Regions from separate parts of the Streptomyces sp. NPDC015144 genome, predicted to be linked through region 3. Evidence: riboswitches for the same ligand, from Rfam matches in the RefSeq annotation. Region 3 holds a riboswitch; each other region holds the start of a gene.

What was found. A riboswitch is a leader RNA that binds a small molecule or an ion and turns the genes downstream of it on or off. The one in region 3 is predicted to bind cyclic di-AMP.
Positions count from the first base shown of each region.
Region 1: it holds a riboswitch for cyclic di-AMP, as region 3 does, so the genes downstream of both, ACF08W_RS28435 (M23 family metallopeptidase) here and ACF08W_RS32105 (M23 family metallopeptidase) in region 3, are expected to answer to the same signal.
Region 2: it holds a riboswitch for cyclic di-AMP, as region 3 does, so the genes downstream of both, ACF08W_RS11280 (NlpC/P60 family protein) here and ACF08W_RS32105 (M23 family metallopeptidase) in region 3, are expected to answer to the same signal.
Region 4: it holds a riboswitch for cyclic di-AMP, as region 3 does, so the genes downstream of both, ACF08W_RS18990 (C40 family peptidase) here and ACF08W_RS32105 (M23 family metallopeptidase) in region 3, are expected to answer to the same signal.

Region 1 covers NZ_JBIBUU010000020.1:107,649-111,192, forward strand. The annotation lists gene ACF08W_RS28425 (M16 family metallopeptidase) at 1-177, shown strand, start outside; gene ACF08W_RS28430 (pitrilysin family protein) at 201-1,583, shown strand; cyclic di-AMP (ydaO/yuaA leader) riboswitch at 1,848-2,013, shown strand; gene ACF08W_RS28435 (M23 family metallopeptidase) at 2,027-2,845, shown strand; gene ACF08W_RS28440 (GntR family transcriptional regulator) at 3,093-3,544, shown strand, end outside.
Region 2 covers NZ_JBIBUU010000005.1:104,146-107,689, forward strand. The annotation lists gene ACF08W_RS11270 (NlpC/P60 family protein) at 1-324, opposite strand, end outside; gene ACF08W_RS11275 (hypothetical protein) at 641-994, shown strand; gene ACF08W_RS11280 (NlpC/P60 family protein) at 1,095-2,249, opposite strand; cyclic di-AMP (ydaO/yuaA leader) riboswitch at 2,419-2,560, opposite strand; gene pcrA (DNA helicase PcrA) at 2,798-3,544, shown strand, end outside.
Region 3 covers NZ_JBIBUU010000027.1:67,792-71,335, forward strand. The annotation lists gene ACF08W_RS32090 (SHOCT domain-containing protein) at 1-138, opposite strand, end outside; tRNA gene ACF08W_RS32095 (tRNA-Met) at 300-373, shown strand; gene ACF08W_RS32100 (PP2C family protein-serine/threonine phosphatase) at 552-1,733, shown strand; cyclic di-AMP (ydaO/yuaA leader) riboswitch at 2,062-2,214, shown strand; gene ACF08W_RS32105 (M23 family metallopeptidase) at 2,226-3,374, shown strand.
Region 4 covers NZ_JBIBUU010000010.1:130,899-134,442, forward strand. The annotation lists gene ACF08W_RS18980 (ATP-dependent Clp protease proteolytic subunit) at 1-532, shown strand, start outside; gene ACF08W_RS18985 (hypothetical protein) at 540-848, shown strand; cyclic di-AMP (ydaO/yuaA leader) riboswitch at 1,242-1,408, shown strand; gene ACF08W_RS18990 (C40 family peptidase) at 1,412-1,885, shown strand; gene ACF08W_RS18995 (8-amino-7-oxononanoate synthase) at 2,074-3,216, opposite strand; gene bioB (biotin synthase BioB) at 3,358-3,544, shown strand, end outside.

The DNA of each region.
Region 1 (3,544 bases), on a different contig from region 3:
CAGCTCGCCCTGACCGCGGTGCAGCGGGTGCTCGACGTCACCGCGGAGGAGGTCCAGGCGGTCGCCAAGGCCCGGCTGCGCCCCGACAACAGGGCGGTGCTGGTCTACGAGCCGGTCGAGGCGGCCGAGTCCGCGGACAGCGACGACACCGACGCGCAGGAAGGAGCCGGCAAGTGACCGACGCGGCGACTGGAGTTTCGATGCAGTACCACCCGCAGCCGGCCCCGGGCGTCGCCCGCCCCTGGGCCTTCCCCGCGCCGGAGCGGGGCGCCCTGCCCAACGGTCTCACGGTGCTCCGCTGCCACCGCCCCGGCCAGCAGGTCGTGGCGGTCGAGATCTTCCTCGACGCCCCGCTGGAGGCCGAGCCCGAGGGGCTCGACGGCGTGGCCACGATCATGTCGCGGGCGCTGTCCGAGGGCACCGACAAGCGCACCGCGGAGGAGTTCGCGGCCGAGCTGGAGCGCTGCGGCGCCACGCTCGACGCGCACGCCGACCACCCCGGTGTCCGGGTCTCCCTGGAGGTCCCGGCCTCCCGGCTGGCCAAGGCGCTCGGGCTGGTCGCCGAGGCGCTGCGGGCGCCCGCCTTCGCCGACAGCGAGATCGAGCGGCTGGTGCGCAACCGGCTCGACGAGATCCCGCACGAGCAGGCCAACCCGGCCCGCCGCGCCGCCAAGCAGCTCTCCAAGGAGCTCTTCCCGGCCGAGGCGCGGATGTCGCGCCCGCGCCAGGGCACCGAGGAGACGGTGGAGCGGATCGACGCGGCGGCCGTCCGGGCCTTCTTCGACGCCCACGTCCGGCCGTCCACCGCGACCGCCGTGGTCGTCGGCGACCTGACCGGCATTGACCTGGACGCCCTGCTCGCCGACACCCTCGGCGACTGGTCGGGCGAGGCCGCCGCGCCCCGCCCGGTGCCGCCGATCACCGCCGACGACACCGGCCGGGTGGTGATCGTCGACCGTCCGGGCGCGGTCCAGACCCAGCTGCTGATCGGCCGGATCGGTGCCGACCGCCACGACAGCGTGTGGCCGGCCCAGGTGCTCGGCACCTACTGCCTCGGCGGCACGCTCACCTCCCGCCTCGACCGGGTGCTGCGCGAGGAGAAGGGCTACACGTACGGAGTGCGGGCCTTCGCCCAGGTGCTGCGCTCGACCGCTGCGGACTCCGCCTCGGGCGCCACCGGCGCCGCGATGCTGGCCATCAGCGGTTCGGTGGACACGGAATCCACCGAGCCGGCGCTCAAGGACCTGTGGACGGTCCTGCGGACCCTGGCCGCCGAGGGCCTCACCGACGAGGAGCGCGAGACGGCGGTGCAGAACCTGGTGGGTGTCGCGCCGCTGAAGTTCGAGATGGCGGCCTCCGTCGCGGGCACCCTCGCCGACCAGGTCGAGCAGCATCTGCCGGACGACTACCAGGCGCAGCTGTACGCCCGCCTCGCGGAGACCGGCACGGTCGAGGCGACCGCGGCGGTCGTCAACGCCTTCCCGGTCGACCGGCTGGTCACCGTCCTGGTCGGTGACGCGGCGCGGATCGAGGAGCCCGTCCGGGCCCTGGGCATCGGCGAGGTGTCGGTCGTCACCGGCTGACCCGCCGGCTTCTCGGCCCTTCCCGGCTCTCCCCTGCCACGGACCGGTACGGGGCAGGGGAGAACCGGTGGACAGCAGGGCATGGGTGCGGATCCCGCAAGCAAGATGTGCGGGATCCGCACCTTTTGTCCGTTCCGTGGTGAGGTTGCCCGTCTGCCCTGTGGGATGCGCTACAAAATGGCCTGTCCGTTTGGTGGATGTAAGTGCCCCCGTTTAGCGTCGGCTCGACTGTTCGTCACTCGTATGCCGCATCAGGGGCGTACCGGACAGTCATCGCCGAGTCCCCGTCCGGCGCGAGCCCGGGGAGCCGGGGACCCATGTAGTCCCTGGGGTGAATCGGACGCCTGAGCCCCGAGAGGCCGGGGTGTCCGTAGGAGACCTTCCTGCTCCGAACCCGTCAGCTAACCCGGTAGGCGAGAAGGAAGGAAAGGACCAGCCACTTCATGGCGTTCACCCGTGCCACGGGGAAGCATCGTGCCCCGAGCCGACTGACGCGCAGGGGCGCGAAGGCCGTCGGCGTCGCGACCCTCGCCACCACCGGTGTCATCGGCGGTCTGGCCGCCCCGGCCGTCGCCGCGGAGTCGGAGTCCGCCGCTGTCGAGGACACCGGCCTCACCCAGGTCCTCACCATCGAGAAGACCCTTGCCGAGCGGATCGGCGCCCAGGCCGACGCACAGGCGAGCCAGGCCGTCGCCACGGCGAAGGCCAAGGCCGAGGCGCACAAGAAGGCTGAGGCGCGCAAGAAGGCCGAAGCCAAGAAGAAGGCCGAGGCGAGGGCGGCGGCGGCGGAGCGCGCCGCCGAGTCCCGCGCCGGTACGGCCCGCGTCGCCCGGTCCGCCGAGCGCACGGTGCCGGGAGCCTTCCGTCTCCCGGTCGCCGGTTCGTACGTCACCACCGGCTACAAGTCCGGCGGCTCGCTCTGGTCCTCCGGCAGCCACTCGGGCGTCGACTTCCACGCCGCCTCCGGCAGCTCCGTCGTCGCCGTCGGCGCCGGTACGGTCGTCGAGGCCGGCTGGGGCGGCGCGTACGGCAACAACATCGTGCTCCGGATGACGGACGGCACGTACACGCAGTACGGCCACCTCTCCTCGATCGGGGTGTCGGTCGGCCAGAGCGTCGCCGCCGGCCAGCAGATCGCCCTCTCCGGCTCCACCGGCAACTCCACCGGCCCGCACCTCCACTTCGAAGCCCGCACGACGCCGTCGTACGGCTCCGACCTGGACCCGGTCGCGTATCTGCGCGCCCACGGCGCCGCCCTCTGACGGACGCTCCACCGAAGGCCCCGGACCCGCGCGTCCGGGGCCTTCGGCATGCCTGCCGCACGGTGCGGGTGACCCCTCGCCCACGCGACCGCTCCCCGACGTCACCGCTCTCCGATGCGACCGGTCCGCGGCCGGAAGATATTCATCGATTCCCGCCCGGCATCGGAAATGCCGCCGCATTGCAATAGAGTCACGGAACAGGTGTTGGGCGGCCGCGTTTCGCGGGCATTGAGGCGGAGGTTCGGGCATGCGCATTCCCGCGCATTCGGTAAGCACAGCGATTCGTGACGACATCGTCTCCGGAGTCTTCGCGCGCGGCAGCCGGCTCACGGAGGAGGTGCTGGCCCGCCGGTACGGGGTGTCCCGCGTCCCGGTCCGCGAAGCGCTGCGCACCCTGGAGTCCGAGGGCTTCGTGGTCTCCCGCAGGCACGCGGGCGCCTGCGTCGCCGAGCCCACCGACCTGGAGGCGGCCGACCTGCTGGAGGTCCGGACGCTGCTGGAGCCGCTGGGTGCCGCCCGCGCGGCGCGCCGTCGCACCGAGGCCCACCTCAAGGTGTTGCGCGGCCTGGTCCGCCTCGGCCACGACCGGGCGCTGCGCGGCGAGGGCGAGGACCTGCGCCCACTGGGCGGCTGGTTCCACGAGACGCTGGCGCAGGCGTCCGGCAGCCCCGGCCTGATCGCCCTGCTCGGCCAGTTGCG
Region 2 (3,544 bases), on a different contig from region 3:
GGCGGCGAAGGCGCCCAGCGCGTCGCGGGAGGCGTTGAGGCGCTCGGTGCGGCGGGCGGCCTCGTCGCGCAGGTCGTCGAGGGCCTTCTCCGCGGCGGTGGCCTTCTCCTTCGCCCCGTTGTACCGCTCGGTGGCGATCTCGGCCTCGTGGTACAGCCGGTCCACCTCGGACTTGACCTGGGCGGGGGTGCGCTGCGGTTCGGCGTGGGCCGCGGGGCCGGGCAGTGCGGCGGCGGTGGCGGCCCCGGTGAGGGCGAGGGTCGCCGCGGTGCGGGCAGCAGGGCCGGTGTACAGGCGCTGCTTGGGTTTTCGATGCGCTGCCACGGGGGCGTGCGTCCTTCCTGACGACTGCCCGACGGGGGGTACCGGCGGGCCCGCCGGTACGTTCGGCGGAGTGGCCGGTCCCGTCGGGGCGGGGCGCCCGGTCCGTCAGTGACGCTAAACCCGGGACACGGGCCGGAGTCGTAATGACGCATATTGCTCGTTTTTGGCGTGGCAATGCCGTCGATTGATCGGAAAAATTACGCCAGAGTCACGCAATTGGTACAGGTGTGAGTCAAGCGACACGGAGGCGTGTTTGCCCGGTGAAGGTGGACCTGCCTGTCGGGGGGTGGTATAGCCCTGGCTAGGCTGCGGCCTCATGGACGTACTCATTCATGTCTTCGTCGCCCTGCACATCATCGGCATCGCCTCCCTGCTGGGTGGATTCCTCACCCAGATGAAGGCGATGGGCGCGGGCGCGGCCCGATTCGTCCCGGCGATGCTGCACGGTGCGCTGACCATGCTGGTCACCGGTATCGCGCTCGTCGGGATGCGCGAGGCCGACGGCGGCCACGTGAACAACATCAAGATCGGAGTGAAGCTGCTGATCCTGGTCGTCATCCTCGCGCTCGTCTACATCAAGCGGGACGAGGAGAAGGTCGACAAGGGCGCCTTCGCGGCGGTCGGCGGGCTGACGCTCGCCAACATCTTCATCGCCACGCTCTGGGTCTGACCCCGCTCCCGGCTGCCGGGCGGACCCGGCAGCCGGTGCACGGTGCGCGCGCCTCCGTCATGGAAGCCGCCACGGAACCCGTCGTGGGCCCCGCGGTGGACTACGCCGGGCGCACGCTGCCGTAGATCGGCATGTAGTAGATCGACTCCTCGCGCACGTTCGCCCCGGGCTTCGGCGCGTGGATCATCATCCCGTCGCCCTTGTAGATGCCGACGTGGCTGATGTCGTCGTAGAAGAAGACCAGGTCACCGGGGCGCAGATCCGCCGTCGCGACCCGGGTGCCGATCTTGACCTGGTCCCAGGTGGTGCGCGGGATGTCCACACCGGCGGCCTTCCAGGCGGCCTGGGTGAGCCCGGAGCAGTCGTACGACGCCGGGCCCGTCGCGCCCCACACGTACGGCTTGCCGATCTGGGCGCGGGCGAAGGCGAGGACCTGCTCCGCCTTGCTGCTGGTGCCGCTGCCCGTGCCGGATCCGGTGCCCGTTCCGGTCCCCGTGCCGCCGGACTTCTTCGCGTCCTCGGCGGCCTTGCGGTCGGCCTCGGCCTTGGCGGCGGCCTGCCGCTTCGCCAGCTCCTCGGCCTTCCGTGCCGCCTCCGCCTCCTTCTTCCGCTCGATCTGCGCGAGCCGCGCCTTCTCCTCGGCGGTCAGCTTCGACAGCAGTGTGCGCGCCTCGGACAGCTTCGTCCGGACGTTCTGCTTGCTGGTGCGCAGATCGGCCTGGGCCGTCGTCAGCGTCTCCAGGCTCCGTACCGCCTCGGCCCGCTTCTTCGCGGTCTTCTCCTGCTGGACGCGGAAGTCCGTGACCGCCTTCTGCTGGCGATCGGTCATCCGCCGCATCAGCTGGCTCTGGTCGAAGTACGACTGCGGGTCGTCGGCCAGGAAGAACGTGGCGGTCGGCGCGATGGAGCCGTTGCGGTACTGCGCGGCCGCGAAGGCGCCCAGCGTCCTGCGGGCCTCGTTGAGCTTGTCGGTGCGCTGGGCGACGTCCTCCAGCAGGGCGTCGACCCTGGCGCGCTGGGCGGAGGACGCCTCCTTCGCCTGGTTGTACTTCTGGGTCGCGGTGCCCGCCTGCCGGTAGAGGTCGTCCACCTGCTTCTGGACGTCCTCGACGCTCGGCCTCGGATCCGGCGCGGCCACCGCGCTCTGCGTGGAGAGCAGAGTCACGGACGCCAGGGCCGCGGTGGTGAGCCCGACGGCCGGTGCGGTGGAACGCACCCGGGCGCGCGGTTTGCGGTGCGATGCCAAGAGGGGCATCTCCTTCCGTGGACCGCCTGCCGGGACAGGGCGTTTCGTTTGGATCAGGCCGGGCTCGCGTGCCCCGGTGCTGCGCCTCGCCGCGTTGTCGTCACTCGCCGACGCTCCGCGTCGACTCCCTCCTCCGCCTTGCGATCCACAGCACCGGACCCCGCTCCCTGATCCGGCCTGATCCAAACGAAACGCCCCGGCTGTCGGGTTCGGGCGAACGGAAGGCTGCCCTACGGTCCGCGTGGGGGTTATGGACCGATTCACCCCGATAGTGCATGGTGGGTCCCCGGCTCCGGACTCCCGTACGGGCAGCCCGGATTCGGCGCGGGCGCCCGTTCGGCGTGGGTCGCCGCAAGGGGGTCGGGCCGCCCGGTCGAGCACGCTAGCCAACCCGTGGTGCCACTGGGAAGGTTGATGTTCGAAATGCCCGATACATTTTCGTGACCTGCGTGACAGGGGTCCGGATGCTCACCCCGCGTGGGCCCCCGCTGCCGCTCCGTACCGTCTCCCGGAACGCCCGCCGGGCGCCGGGGGCCAGCCCGTAGACTCGACAAGCGATGAGCAGCCTCTTTGACGACAGTTTCCTGGCCGGCCTCCAGCACTCGGAGGAAGAGCCCCCGCCGCCCCCCGAGGACACCGCGCCCGAGGTGGTGCCGGAGGGGCTGTTCGAGGGCGTGTTCGATGGTCCGCCGCCCCGGGACGCCTACTACCGCGACGGCGCCCCCCGCCCCGTCATCGACCCCGAGGCACTCCTCGACGGGCTGAACACCGAGCAGCGCGCCGCGGTCGTCCACGCCGGCTCCCCGCTGCTCATCGTCGCCGGGGCCGGCTCGGGCAAGACCCGGGTGCTGACCCACCGGATCGCCCACCTCCTCGCCGAGCGCGGGGTGCACCCCGGCCAGATCCTGGCGATCACCTTCACCAACAAGGCCGCCGGCGAGATGAAGGAGCGCGTCGAGCAGCTCGTCGGACCGCGCGCCAACGCCATGTGGGTCATGACCTTCCACAGCGCCTGCGTCCGCATCCTGCGCCGCGAGTCCAAGCGGCTCGGCTTCACCTCGTCGTTCTCGATCTACGACGCGGCCGACTCCAAGCGGCTGATGGCCCTGGTCTGCCGCGATCTGGACCTCGACCCGAAGCGCTTCCCGCCGAAGTCGTTCACGGCCAAGGTCTCCAACCTGAAGAACGAGCTGATCGACGAGGAGACCTTCGCCGGCCAGGCCGCCGACGGCTTCGAGAAGACCCTCGCCCAGGCGTACGCGATGTACCAGTCCCGGCTGCGCGAGGCCAACGCGCTGGACTTC
Region 3 (3,544 bases):
GCCGGCCTTGGCCCAGCCGCCGAGTTCGTGGCTACGGAAGATGTCCGTAATGATCTTGAACAGCAGGAACAGCCACATGACCCAGAGGAAGAACACCAGCATGGTCCAGAAGAGGTTGAGCATGGGGTAGTCGTCCACGGATCTCTCCTCGGTCGGCGCGCGCGTTCCGCACGGTGACGAACAGGGGTAAATCAGTCATATCACCGCATATCTGGGCTCGCCTGTTGTCCGTCGACGGCCGGTCGGTGGACCGGGTGGTCAAAAGGGCGTCGGGGATGGCGTAGAGTTGGGTTCACCGACGCGGGGTGGAGCAGCTCGGTAGCTCGCTGGGCTCATAACCCAGAGGTCGCAGGTTCAAATCCTGTCCCCGCTACTGAAGAATCGGGCCCGGTACGCATACAGCGTGCCGGGCCCGATTCGTTTTCTCCCGGGCCTGAGCGGGTACCTCCTTCGGCCGACGCGGAGTCGCCGCCCGTTCCCGCTCCGGTGAGGCTGGGGGACGGGGCGCGGCGCCGTCCGCGGCCGCGTGTGTACCGGGCAGGAGACCACAGGTGTGGAAGTGGGAGAAGAGGCGCGGTCGGCCCGCCGGGGGTGACACCCGCGGCCGGAGTTTCGTCCGTACGCTGCCCGCGCTGATGATCCTCGGCGGACTGCTCTTCGACGGCCTCACCCCGCAGACCTTCACCGCCATTCCGTTCTTCGTGGCAGCGCCGCTGATCGCCGCCCCGTTCTTCTCGCTGACCAGCACCATCCGGACCGCCGTCGCCTCGATGCTGGCGGTCATCCTGTTGCGCCTCTACAGCAGTACGTTGCCGGAGGTCGTGCCGCTGATCGAGCTGCTCACCCTGGCCACGGTCTCGGTCCTCGCGGTCGTGATCAACGGAGTGGTGCGGCGGAGCAACGAGCAACTGGCCTCCGCGCGGTTCATCGCCGAGACGGCCATGCGCGCGGTGGTGCCCCAGCCGGCCGCCCGGATCGCGGGCCTCCAGGTCGCGGCGCGGTACGAGGCGGCGCAGGCGGACGAGTACGTCGGCGGCGACCTGTTCGCCGTGGCGGACACCCCGCACGGGGTGCGGATGGTGGTCGGGGACGTGCGCGGCAAGGGGCTCGGGGCCGTGGAGACGGTCGCGGTGGTCATCGGGGCGTTCCGCGAGGCGGCCGAGCAGGAGCCTTCGCTGGCGGACGTGGCGGGCCGACTGGAGCGGGCGTTGTCCCGGGAGGAGGCGCGGCGGGGTGGGCTCGACGTGCTCGAAGGCTTCATCACCGCCGTACTGGCCGAGATCCCGGCCGGGCTGTCCCGGGTGCGGGTCGTCAACCGGGGGCACCCCGAGCCGATCCTGCTACACCCGGACGGGGCGCTGGAGGTGCTGCGGCCCTCGGTGCCCGCGCTGCCGCTCGGCATGGGGCTGGGGGCGTGGTCGGAGCGGACGGATGAATGGGAGCTGCCGGACGGGACGACGCTGCTCCTCTACACGGACGGCCTCTCCGAGGCGCGGAACGCCGAGGGGGTCTTCTACGACCCGGCGGCCCGGCTGCGCGGGCGGATCTTTCCGGGGCCGGAGGAGCTGCTCTCGGCGCTGACCGACGACGTACGCCTGCACACCGGCGGCGAGACGACCGACGACATGGCGCTGCTCGCGGTGGTACGTCCCGCGCGGGGGCAGCCGGACCGGCGCCGGACCGTGCGGATCGTGGGCGCGGAGCAGGATCGAACGGGCGGTGAGCAGGGTTGAACGGGCGGGGCCGGGGCGAGCGGGTGGGGGCGGGACTGGACGGGCGCGGGGCGGGACTTGACGGGCGCGGGGCGACTGGGTCGAACCGCCGCGAGGCGATGCCACCGTGCGTAATCGAAGGACGCCGCTCCGCATAACATTTGACACAACGTCAGAAATGAGTCGGCCGCTGAGTGGCGGTCAAGTGGGCCTGTTGGTCTGGCTATGTCCAGTAAAGTCCAGGCCAAAGACGTGAACGATCAGTGGGAACAGCTTGGAATGCGGCCCCGGTGTCTATTAACGTTCGATAACGCAGCGCGGTCGTCCCAGCCGTCATCAATGGCGGCGCCGTGCGCGAGCGCCGAATTCCGCAAGGGAACCGGGGAACCACCATCATGGGGTGAATCGGACACCTGTGTCTCGTGAGAGACGGAGGTGCCCGTAGGAGACCTTCCTGCTCCGAACCCGTCAGCTAACCCGGTAGGCGAGAAGGAAGGAAAGGAGTGCGCCCCCGTGGCGTCCAACAAGCCTGCCCCAGAAGCCCCTTCACGGTTCCAGGGCGATCACGGCGATTACGGCACCGGCTACGGCGTTGCCGACTACGGCTACGGCACCGGCCTCGACGCCGACCGCACCGCTGAGTTCACCACCGACTTCCGTTCCGACGCCGGCGACGGCGAGGCCGAGCGCGGCTGGAGCGAGTGGAACCCCACGGAGGAGACGGTCCGCCCGGTGCGCGGCCGGCACCGTGTCGCCAAGCAGCGCACGGGACTCGCCCGCAGCTCCACGGTCCTGGGCGTCGGCGTGATTGCGGCGGTCGGCGCGGGCGGCATGGCCACCGCGCAGGGCAAGCCCCCGGTCTCCATCTCGGTGCCGGACGCGATCACGAACAACCTCCCGGACGCCAAGTCCCTGCCCGGTGTGGGCGCCCTGTTCTCCGACGGGTCCGAGACCGACGGAGCGGACCAGGCCGTCACCGCCCCGCTCACCACCGCCGGCATCACCACCGCCGAGGCCGAGCAGGGTGCCACGGACGCCGGTGAGGCGCTGCGCGCCCGCATTCTCCAGCAGGCCGAGCAGCAGCAGGACGCGGCCGCCGCCGAGGCGAAGGCGGCCGAGGAGAAGGCCGCCGCCGAGAAGGCCGCCGCCGAGGCGAAGAAGCAGCAGGACGCGGCCGAGGCCAAGGTCGCCGCCGAGAAGAAGAAGGCGGAGGAGGAGGCCAAGAAGAAGGCGGAGGCCCTGCGGCTGGCCAAGCTCGCCGCCAGCTACTCCCTCCCGACCTTCTCGTACACGATCACCTCGACCTACGGCCAGGCCGGGTCGATGTGGTCCTCCGGCCACCACACCGGCCTCGACTTCGCCGCCCCGACCGGCACCCCGATCAAGGCCGTCCACAGCGGCACGATCAAGTCGGCCGGTCTGGCCGGTTCGTACGGCTACCGCACCGTGCTGGAGCTGGACGACGGTACGGAGATCTGGTTCTGCCACCAGTCGTCGATCGGTGTCAGCGTGGGCCAGAAGGTCACCACCGGCGAGACCATCGGCCGGGTCGGTGCGACCGGCAACGTGACCGGTCCCCACCTCCACCTGGAGGTCCACACCCCCGACGGTTCGGGCATCGACCCGATGGCCTGGTTCCAGAGCAAGGGCCTCAACCCCTGATCCGTCCTCCGGACACCGCTCCCCGGGCCGGTTCCTCCGGTGCCGGGGCCGGTGCGTCCGGCCCGTGGACCCCGGCAGCCCCGACGCTCTCCCCCCGACGTCAGGGCTGCCGGTCCTTTTCCCGCTCCCGACCCCGTCCGCGGGCGATCCCGTCCGCTGCCGACCCCGTC
Region 4 (3,544 bases), on a different contig from region 3:
CGTCTTCCTCGGCACCCCGGTCGACGACGCCGCCGCCTCGGACCTGATCGCGCAGTTCATGTATCTGGAGCACGCGGCCCCCGACCGGCCCCTCTCGCTCTACATCAACTCCCCCGGCGGCTCGTTCGAGGCCATGTCCGCGATCTACGACACGATGCGGTACGTGAACTGCGAGGTGGAGACCTTCTGCCTCGGCCAGGCCGGCCCCTGCGCCTCCGTACTGCTCGCCGCCGGAACGCCCGGCCGTCGGCACGCGCTGCCCGGCGCCCGGGTGCTCGTGCGCCAACCCGAACTTCCCGAGCCGATGCGGGGTCAGCCGTCCGACCTGGCCATCGAGGCACGGGAGATGGAACGGCTGCACGCGCTCCTCGTCGACCTGCTGGCCCGGCACACCGGGCAGGACGCCGGGCGGATCGCCGAGGACATCGAGCGCGATCTGATCCTCGACGCGGCCGGGGCCCGGGCGTACGGCCTGGTGGACCATGTCCTGGAGAACCGGAACGCCGTCCGCGCACCGCACGGCGCGCGGTGACCGCCCGATGCGACCGCCGGAGCCCCGGCCGCTTCCCGCGCTGACCAGGGCCGAGGGGGAGTTCATCGACCGTTACCTCGATGTCGTCGACCAGGTCGGGCGGATCAACCCGGCCCGGGGCAGCGACACCTACGGCGCCCTGCGCGCCGCACAGGCGCTGGCCTCGCACGCGGTCGCACTACGGGACGCCCTGACGCTGATGCACGAGCGTGGGGAGGCACACATCCACGCCGCGACACTCGCCCGGGCGCTGCGCGTCCTGGACGGCGAGCGCCGCGCCGGGCGCGTCACCGTGCCACCGGCTCCCACCGGTTGACCGGAGCGTACGCTCCGCCGTGGGCGGCGCGGCCCACCGCACCGCCCTCGGCCCGCACCCCGTCCAGGGGGGCGACACACCCGACACGGTGATCGGATTTCCTCGCTCGTTCGGCGTAGGAAGTCCCCTGCGCAAGAGACCGCTCGACTTGCGCGTTTCGCGTGGACCACGGCTGGAACCAGCGCTTCCGCCGCTGGTACCGCGCCGGTCCGATCATCCGGCGACGGTCCGGAAGGACAGATGTCCACCCGAATGGATCAGCCGTGAGGAGCCTCACATATCCGTTTTTCAGCTCGGAAATCCACCGGCCCGTGGGTCAAGATCCCTGGGACGACAAGCCCCCGCCACCGCGGCGGGGCGGTCCGGGTGGACGCCGAGTCCTGCCGCCGTCCGGATGCCTGGTCGACGAAAGTGGATCGGCAGGAGTGGAGGACCCGAGCACAACGGGTCGGCCCGGGCACACCGGACGACCCTCGGGGTGAAGCCGCACCACGCGGCCGGGCGACTTCGCAGGCCCGAACCCGACAGGTCACCCTTCACAGGCGGCTGACGAAGGGTTGCGCATGTCTGCGCAGGTTCATGTCCCGTCCTTGCTCGCCCGGGCCGGCACGGCCTCGGTCCTCACTCTCGCCGCCGTCGGCGGCACCATGTTCGCGCCGGGCGCCCCTACGGAGGCCCAGGCCGCGACCGTATCGATGAAGGCGCTCGACATCGCGGCGTCGAAGAAGGGCTCACCGTACCGCTGGGGCGCCGCGGGCCCCCACCGCTTCGACTGCTCGGGCCTGACGCTCTACGCGTTCAAGAAGGCGGGCAGGACGCTCCCCCGCACGGCCCAGCAGCAGTACAACCGGGCCAAGCACGTCCGGTCCTCGGACCGGCGCCGGGGCGACCTGGTCTTCTTCCACTCCGGCCGCAGCGTCTACCACGTCGGGATCTACGCCGGGGAGAACCGGATCTGGCACTCCCCGAAGGCCGGCGCCGTGGTGAGGCTGGAGAAGATCTGGAGCAGGAGCGTCTACTACGGCCGGGTCGGCTGAGCCCCGGCCGGCCCGCCACGCGGTCGCGGCCGCGTATCGCGTTCGGCGCCGGACCGTCCGGCGCGGCCCCCTCCCTGATCGGCTCCGGCCCGTCCGGCCCGACGGAAGGGAGGGGCCGCGCGGTCCTCACCGGACCGCGCGGCACGCCGTCGCACCCCGGCCGACGGACACGTACGGGGCGAGTGCGGTCAGCCGGCGGGCGCGGTGCGCAGGACGGTCGACACAGCAGTGGCGATCTCCTCCTCGGTCAGGTCGGCGCGCGCGGTCAGCCGGAGCCGGGACACCCCGTCCGGCACCGACGGGGGCCTGAAGCAGCCGACGGCGACCCCGGCGGCGCGGCAGTCGGCCGCCCAGCGCACCGCCGCGTCCGCGGAGGGGGCGCGCACCGACACCACGGCCGCGTCGGGGCGTACGGCGGTCAGCCCGGCCCCGGTCAGCCGTTCGTGGAGCGTGGCGGCCACCGCGCGGGCCCGGCCGGGCCGTTCCGGTTCGCGGCGCAGCAGCCGCAGGCTCGCCAGGGCGGCGCCCGCCGCGGCCGGTGCGAGACCGGTGTCGAAGATGAACGTCCGGCCCGTGTTGACGAGGTGTTCGATGACACGGGCCGGTCCGAGGACGGCCCCGCCCTGGCTGCCCAGGGATTTGGAGAGGGTGAGGGTGGTCACGGTCCCGGCGGTGCCCGCGAGCGAGGCGGCGGCCGGCGCCCCCCGGCCGCCGGGCCCGAGCACGCCCAGGCCGTGTGCGTCGTCGACGAGCAGGGCGGCGTCCTCCGCGCGGCAGACCTCGGCCAGTTCGGCCAGCGGGGCCGCGTCGCCGTCGACCGAGAAGACGGAGTCCGTGACGGCGAGCGCCCGCCCGTCCCGTGTCCGCAGGGCCTTGCGTACGGCCTCGGGGTCGGCGTGCGGGACGACGGCGGTCCGGGCGCGGGAGAGCCGGCAGCCGTCCACGATCGAGGCATGGTTGCCCGCGTCGGAGACGATCAGCGAGCCGTGTCCGGTGAGCGCCGTGACGGCGGCGAGGTTGGCCGCGTAGCCGGACGACAGCACCAGGGCCGCCTCGAAGCCGCAGAACTCGGCCAGTTCCCGTTCGAGTTCGGCGTGGAGCGCGGTGGAGCCGGTGACCAGCCGTGAACCGGTCGCACCCGCGCCCCATTCGTGTGCGGCGGCCGCCGCGGCCGCCGTGACGTCGGGGTGTCTGGCCAGCCCCAGGTAGTCGTTGCTCGCGAGGTCCAGGAGCCCGGAGGCGGCGGGCCGGGGGCGGAGGACACGGACGAGTCCGGCATCGGCACGACGGCGTGCCTCGGCGTCGATCCAGCCGAACGGGTCGAAGGGCATGAGCGGTCCCTTTTGTAGGCAGCTCACAGACCCTAACCGTGGGAACCGCCGGTCATGGTGTGGCAATACACACACCCTCGACAGGCACTGTTGTCCGGTTCCTCCTTGGCTGCGGGACGCCGGTAGGACAGGATCTTCGCCATGGACCTCCTGACCACACTGGTGGACAAGGGCCTGCGGCGTGAGCTGCCGACCCGTGAAGAAGCCCTCGCCGTGCTGGCGACCTCGGACGACGATCTGCTCGAAGTGGTGGCCGCGGCCGGGAAGGTACGCCGTCAGTGGTTCGGGCGGCGCGTGAAACTCAACTACCTGGTCAACCTCAAGTCGG